DNA from 2 places in the Streptomyces sp. NPDC007905 genome. Region 1 is predicted to be linked to the other one. Evidence: predicted binding sites of a transcription regulator. Region 1 holds the regulator's gene; the other holds the start of a gene.

Evidence for each region. The regulator HspR, encoded in region 1, represses chaperone genes until heat shock. The targets are predictions, from matches to a motif close to TTGAGNNNNNNNNNCTCAA.
Region 2: a site for HspR is predicted at 1,978-1,996, ahead of lon (endopeptidase La). Genes of this name have one in related genera too.

The regions. Positions count from the first base shown of each region.
Region 1 covers NZ_JBIBKS010000002.1:409,728-413,132, forward strand. Annotated here, with positions in the region: gene grpE (nucleotide exchange factor GrpE) at 1-193, shown strand, start outside; gene dnaJ (molecular chaperone DnaJ) at 230-1,396, shown strand; gene ACFZDC_RS05600 (heat shock protein transcriptional repressor HspR) at 1,404-1,862, shown strand; gene ACFZDC_RS05605 (substrate-binding domain-containing protein) at 2,288-3,394, shown strand.
Region 2 covers NZ_JBIBKS010000006.1:205,502-208,906, forward strand. Annotated here, with positions in the region: gene ACFZDC_RS13235 (rhomboid-like protein) at 330-1,160, shown strand; gene ACFZDC_RS13240 (DUF4259 domain-containing protein) at 1,401-1,868, opposite strand; gene lon (endopeptidase La) at 2,019-3,405, shown strand, end outside.

The sequences.
Region 1 (3,405 bases):
CGCACCGGACGTCACCGAGACCACGTGCGTGGCCATCCTGCAGCCCGGGTATCGCATCGGCGAGCGCACCATCCGCCCCGCGCGGGTGGCCGTCGCCGAGCCGCAGCCCGGCGCGCAGACCGTCAAGGCCGAGGAAGCCGAGGAGAGCGCGGCGGCCGACGACAAGGAGAACGGTGGCCCGGAGGAGGGCTGACGTAATCACTGAAGACAGGAAGGAGGGACGTCGGGGATGAGCACCAAGGACTTCATCGAGAAGGACTACTACAAGGTCCTCGGCGTCCCCAAGGACGCCACCGAAGCCGAGATCAAGAAGGCGTACCGGAAGCTCGCCCGCGAGTTCCACCCGGACGCCAACAAGGGCAACGTCAAGGCCGAGGAGCGCTTCAAGGAGATCTCCGAGGCCAACGACATACTCGGCGACCCCAAGAAGCGCAAGGAGTACGACGAGGCACGCGCCCTGTTCGGCAACGGCGGCTTCCGCCCCGGGCCGGGCGCCGGCGGCTCCTTCAACTTCGACCTGGGCGACCTCTTCGGAGGCAACGCCCAGAGCGGGGGCGGCTTCGGCGGCGGACTCGGCGACGTCTTCGGGGGCCTGTTCAACCGGGGCGGGGCCACGGGCACCCGTACCCAGCCCCGGCGCGGCCAGGACATCGAGTCCGAGGTCACGCTGAGCTTCACGGAGGCCATCGAGGGCGCCACGGTGCCCCTGAGGATGTCCTCCCAGGCACCCTGCAAGGCCTGCTCCGGCACCGGCGACAAGAACGGCACACCGCGCGTGTGCCCGACCTGTGTCGGCACCGGGCAGGTCGCCCGGGGCTCGGGCGGCGGCTTCTCGCTCACCGACCCGTGCCCCGACTGCAAGGGCCGCGGCCTGATCGCCGAGCACCCCTGCCTGGAGTGCAAGGGCAGTGGCCGCGCCAAGTCGTCCCGCACCATGCAGGTCCGCATCCCGGCCGGGGTCACCGACGGGCAGCGGATCCGGCTGCGCGGCAAGGGCGCCCCCGGCGAGCGGGGCGGACCGGCGGGCGACCTGTACGTGGTCGTGCACGTCGGCGAGCACCCCGTCTTCGGGCGCAAGGGAGACAACCTCACCGTCGCCGTGCCGGTGACGTTCGCCGAGGCGGCCCTCGGCGGCGAGGTCCGGGTCCCGACCCTCGGCGGCCCTGCCGTCACCCTGAAGCTGCCGCCCGGTACCCCCAACGGCCGCACCATGCGGGCGCGGGGCAAGGGCGCGGTGCGCAAGGACGGCACCCGCGGCGATCTGCTGATCACCGTTGAGGTGAGTGTCCCCAAGGATCTGTCGGGGAAGGCTCGTGACGCGCTGCAGGCGTACCGCGAGGCGACCGCGGGGGAGGACCCGCGGGCGGAGCTGTTCGAGGCCGCGAAGGGAGATTGAGGGCCCCATGGACACAACCGGCCGTCGGCGTAACCCGTACGAACTGACCGAGGAGACCCCGGTCTACGTCATCTCGGTGGCGGCCCAGCTCTCCGGACTCCACCCGCAGACGCTGCGCCAGTACGACCGCCTGGGGCTGGTCTCCCCCGACCGCACGGCAGGGCGGGGCCGCCGTTACTCGGCCCGCGACATCGAACTGCTCCGTCAGGTGCAGCAGTTGTCGCAGGACGAGGGCATCAATCTGGCCGGTATCAAGCGCATCATCGAACTGGAGAACCAGGTCGCGGCTCTCCAGTCCCGTGTGGCGGAGCTTCAGGCGGCCCTGGACGGCACGGCGGCCGCGATGCGGCAGCGCGAGGCGGCCGTCCATGCCTCCTACCGCCGCGACCTGGTCCCGTACCAGGAGGTCCAGCAGACCAGCGCGTTGGTGGTGTGGCGGCCGAAGCGGCAGCAGCCCTCGGACTGAGGCGCAAGGCGCACGGGAAAGGGGCCCGGAGGTTCGGAACGAACCTCCGGGCCCCTTTCCCGTCCCGCTCAGCCGGACGCCGAAGTGGTCCGGCGGCGGGCGTGGCCGCCGCGCGGGTGGCTGGGTTCGTTCGGTCCTCTGGTCGAGTCGGAGAAGCGGCGCACGACCGCCGGTGATCACGACTCGCCGGGATTGCAATCGGTTGTACGGATCTTTGCCGAGCCGTGAACTCCCTTTGGGTGGAGGGTCCGTAAAGAGTCTTTGGAGGGGGTTCCGCTCCTTCTTCACAGGTGCAGCGGAGCGTGCTGTTGCGCACTCGTTAAGTAGTTCTGCTTGACGCCGGGTGTCGGCTCCGCGTTGTCTTTTCAGACACCTGGGTGGTAAAGCCGCACCCACGTCCGGAACGCACTGAAGTGAGCCCTCGAATGCGTCGTATCGCCATGTCCGTGGCCGTGTCCACGATGACCCTTTCGCTCGCCGGCTGCGGCGTGCTGAACGCGACGGGGGACGGCGCCAGCGCGAGCCCGACGAAGGGCGACGACGTCACCGTCGGGCTGCTGCTGCCGGAGAAGGCGAACACCCGCTACGACAAGTTCGACTACCCCATCATCAGGGACCAGGTCACCGCGCTGACCCACAAGAAGGGCAGGGTCCAGTACGCCAACGCCGACGCGGACTCCGCACGTCAGGCGGGCCAGATGCAGCAGATGATCGACGACAAGGTCGACATCATCCTGCTGGACGCGGTCGACTCGCACGCCATCGCCGGCCAGGTGCAGAAGGCCAAGGACGCGGGCATTCCGGTCATCGCCTACGACCGGCTGGCCGAGGGCCCGATCGACGCGTACATCTCCTTCGACAACGAACTGGTCGGCGAGGTGCAGGCCCGTACGCTGCTGGAGGCGCTGGGCTCGGGCGTCAACACCTCCGACAAGGTCGTCATGGTGAACGGCTCGCCCACCGACCCGAACGCCAAGCAGTTCAAGCAGGGCGCGCTCTCCGAGCTGAACGGCAAGGTGACGATCGCGGACACCTTCGACACCAAGGACTGGAAGCCGGAGAACGCCGCGGCCGAAATGACCGAGGCGATCAGCAAGATCGGCAAGAGCAACATCGCCGGGGTCTACGCCGCCAACGACGGCATGGCGGGCGGCGTCATCAAGGCCCTGAAGGCGGCCGGTGCCACCAGCCTGCCCCCGATCACCGGCCAGGACGCCGAACTGGACGCGGTCCAGCGGATCCTCGTCGGCGAGCAGTACATGAGCGTCTACAAGTCCTACCCGGACGAGGCCGAGGCGGCCGCGCAGATGGCCGTCACCAAGGTGCAGGGCAAGGACATCCAGTTCGACGCCCTCACCCAGGACCGGGTCGACAGCCCCACCACCAAGGCCATCCCGTCCAAGCTGGTCCAGGTGAGCGCCCTGACCAAGAGCAAGATCAAGGAAACGGTCGTCGCGGACGGCATCTACACGGTCGACGACATCTGCACCGCCAAGTACAGGGCGGCCTGCGCGGCGGCCGGCCTGAAGTAGCCCGCCGGCCG
Region 2 (3,405 bases), on a different contig from region 1:
GAACGGGGCGTCGCATTCACGGGAATTGACCGGGCGGGCAGGACCATGGGCGCGATGCGCCCGCTCCTGGGACGCGAGGACGTGCCCGGTGAACTCCGTACCTGGCGCGGGCCGCGCCAGGTACGGCGGCCGGCGGCCGGTTACCGCCGTGAGCCGATGCGCGGTGACTCCACGGGGGGAGATGACACCGCCGGAGCCCGGACCAGGCCGGAGCCCGGACGCGTCCGAGGGCTCTGAGGTTGCTGTGAATCCGCTCTCGCGTGGCGTCGGTCATAGACAGCCGCCTCGTGAGGACAAAGGGTGGAGCGCGACGGAAGGAGCGCCTCACCGTGGAACGGACCGTGACGGGCCCCGCGACGGGCGCGTCCCCGCCCCTGGGCACGCCCCTTCCCGCCGGACCTGCCGGCCCGACGTCCGTCCCGGACCTCACCGGCCTCCTCGACGGGGTCCCACGGCAGCGCGAGACAACGGCAAGGGCAACGGCGCCGAGCCCGGCCGCGGCCCGCCGCCCCTTCCGGCCCTGGCACCTGCTGCCCACTCCCACCGGCACGCCGTTCACCTTCGCCTACGCGAGCGTCCTCGCCCTCACCTCACTGGTGGCGGCCTGTGCCGACCCCGCCCTGGTGCACACGCTCCACGAAGGCTCCAGCACCGATGTCGCCCACCTGGTCCGTACGCCGGTCCTGGTGCTGCTGGCGAGCGCGCTGTGGATCGCGGGCGGGGTCGTGTCGCCGTACGCGGCCGCCTTCGTGCTGGTGCTCAGCGCGCTGGAGCGGCGGATAGGCGGAGCCCGGGCGGCCGGTGTGTTCCTGGCCGGACATGTGCTGGCCACCCTTGCCACGGAGGTCCCGGTGGGGCTCGCGGTGCTGTTCGGCCGCCTCCCTGTCACCTCGCTGCACCGCCTCGACTACGGCATCAGCTTCGGCGTCGCCGCCAGCATCGGCGCCCTGTCCGGTCTTCTCACCCCCTGGCTCCGCTGGCCCCTGCTCACTCTGGTCGCGAGCATGCTCGTCGACGACCTGATCGCCTTTCAGGACCCGATGACCAACTGGGGCCATCTGATCGCCCTCACGATCGGCATCGCGGGCTGGCCGCTGGTACGGCGCCGGCAGCGCTCCCAGGACGTGCGTCTCCCGGCGGCCTCCCCGGTTTCCGTGTGAACGCCTGCCCGAGGGCGTAGCCATGCCTGGCCGCGGGACGGGGTCACGGCGGGGCGACGGGATCACGGCGGAGGGGTGGGGTCACGGCCGGGCGACGGGGTCACGGCCGGGGGGCGGGGGAGGTCCTCACGGCGTCGGACTTCGAGTCGTTCCGGATGCCGGGAGTCCTCGGCCCGCAGATCCCGGCACCGGCGAACACGGCCCCGCACCTGCGCCTTCCGGCCTTTCCGGGCCGCCCGGTCAGCACAGGCCGAGCTGCTCCCCTGGCGGGCCCTGCAGCAGCGTCCCGCGCATCCGCGCGATGCCCGCGCGCCACGGCCCGCCCCCGGGTCCCTCCCAGAGCTCCCGCAGTTCGGAAGGCTCGGACATCACCCGGTCCAGCGCCTGCAGTGCGAGCGGGGGCAGGGCCGTGAGGCCGGGCAGAGGCTGCTCGGGCCCGTAGTGCGGGTGGGCGGCTTCACCGCCAGGGCACTGCGCGGCGACCAGGGCGGCCCTCGCGACGGCCTCCTCGGCGTCCGGTGCTTCCAGGTAGGTGTCGTCGCCGTCGGCGGAGTCGATGACGCGCACGAGCGCGTCCCGCACGGTCGCTTCCCGCTCGTCCGCCGCCGCGTCGTCCAGGTCGTCGCACCAGTCGGCGGCCGTGTCGTTGTCGAAGGCGCCCGTGGCCCAGGTGCCATGCCCGTCTCCGTTCGTCCCGGTCGTGCGCACATCCTGACGCCCCCCTCCGACAACGCCTCCGGCCTGCCGGAACAGCGGAGTCACCCGCTGATCGCTCACGGCGAACGCCGCACGGGGAACATTCGCGGAGCGCCGTGCATTGAGTCGGCATAGCTCAAGTTGACTGCCGAAGGGGAGATCATGGCTGCTGAGTCCACGGCGTTCACGCTCGTGCTGCCCGTGCTGCCGCTCGACGACGAGGTCGTGCTGCCCGGGATGGTGGTTCCGCTGGATCTGAGCGACGCCGAGGTGCGGGCCGCTGTGGAGGCCGCGCAGGCCGCCGCCCGGTCGGAACCCGGGAAGCCCAAGGTTCTGCTGGTGCCACGCATTGACGGCACGTACGCCAAGACCGGTGTGCTGGGCACGGTGGAGCAGGTCGGTCGGCTGGCCGACGGCGACCCGGGGGCCCTGATCCGTGGCCGTGGCCGGGTGCGGATCGGCGCCGGTACGACGGGTCCGGGCGCCGCGCTGTGGGTCGAGGGCGCGCGCCTCGACGAGAGCGTGCCCGATCCGCTGCCGGGCCAGGTGGCGGACCTCGTCAAGGAGTACAAGGCCCTCGCCACCAGCTGGCTGAAGAAGCGCGGCGCCTGGCAGGTCGTGGACCGTGTCCAGGCCATCGACGACGTCTCCGCGCTCGCCGACAACTCCGGGTACTCGCCGTTCCTGACCATCGAGCAGAAGGTCGAACTGCTCGACACCGCCGACCCGGTGGCTCGCCTCAAGCTCGCCACCCAGCAACTGCGCGACCACCTCGCCGAGCAGGACGTCGCCGAGACCATCGCCAAGGACGTCCAGGAGGGCGTCGACAAGCAGCAGCGCGAGTTCCTGCTGAGGCGTCAGCTGGAGGCCGTCCGCAAGGAACTGCGCGAGCTGAACGGCGAACAGGACGGCGAGGAGTCCGACGACTACCGCGCCCGCGTCGAGGCCGCCGACCTGCCGGAGAAGGTCCGCGAGGCGGCCCTGAAGGAGGTCGACAAGCTGGAGCGCGCCTCCGACCAGTCGCCGGAAGGCTCCTGGATCCGCACCTGGCTGGACACCGTCCTGGAGATGCCGTGGAACGAGCGCACCGAGGATGCCTACGACATCCAGGGCGCCAAGGCGATCCTGGACGCCGAGCACGCGGGCCTGGAGGACGTGAAGGAGCGCATCACCGAGTACCTGGCGGTGCGCAAGCGGCGCGGTGAGCGCGGCCTCGGCGTCATCGGCGGGCGGCGCGGTGGTGCCGTGCTCGCGCTCGTCGGCCCGCCCGGCGTCGGCAAGACCAGCCTCGGTGAGTCCGTCGCGCACGCCATGGGACGGAAGTTCGTGCGGGTGGCCCTCGGTGGCGTCCGGGACGAGGCGGAGATCCGTGGTCACCGGCGCACGTACGTCGGCGCGCTGCCCGGCCGTGTCGTCCGCGCCATCAAGGAGGCCGGGTCCATGAACCCGGTGGTTCTGCTGGACGAGATCGACAAGGTGGGGTCCGACTTCCGCGGCGACCCGGCGGCGGCTCTGCTGGAGGTGCTGGACCCGGCGCAGAACCACACCT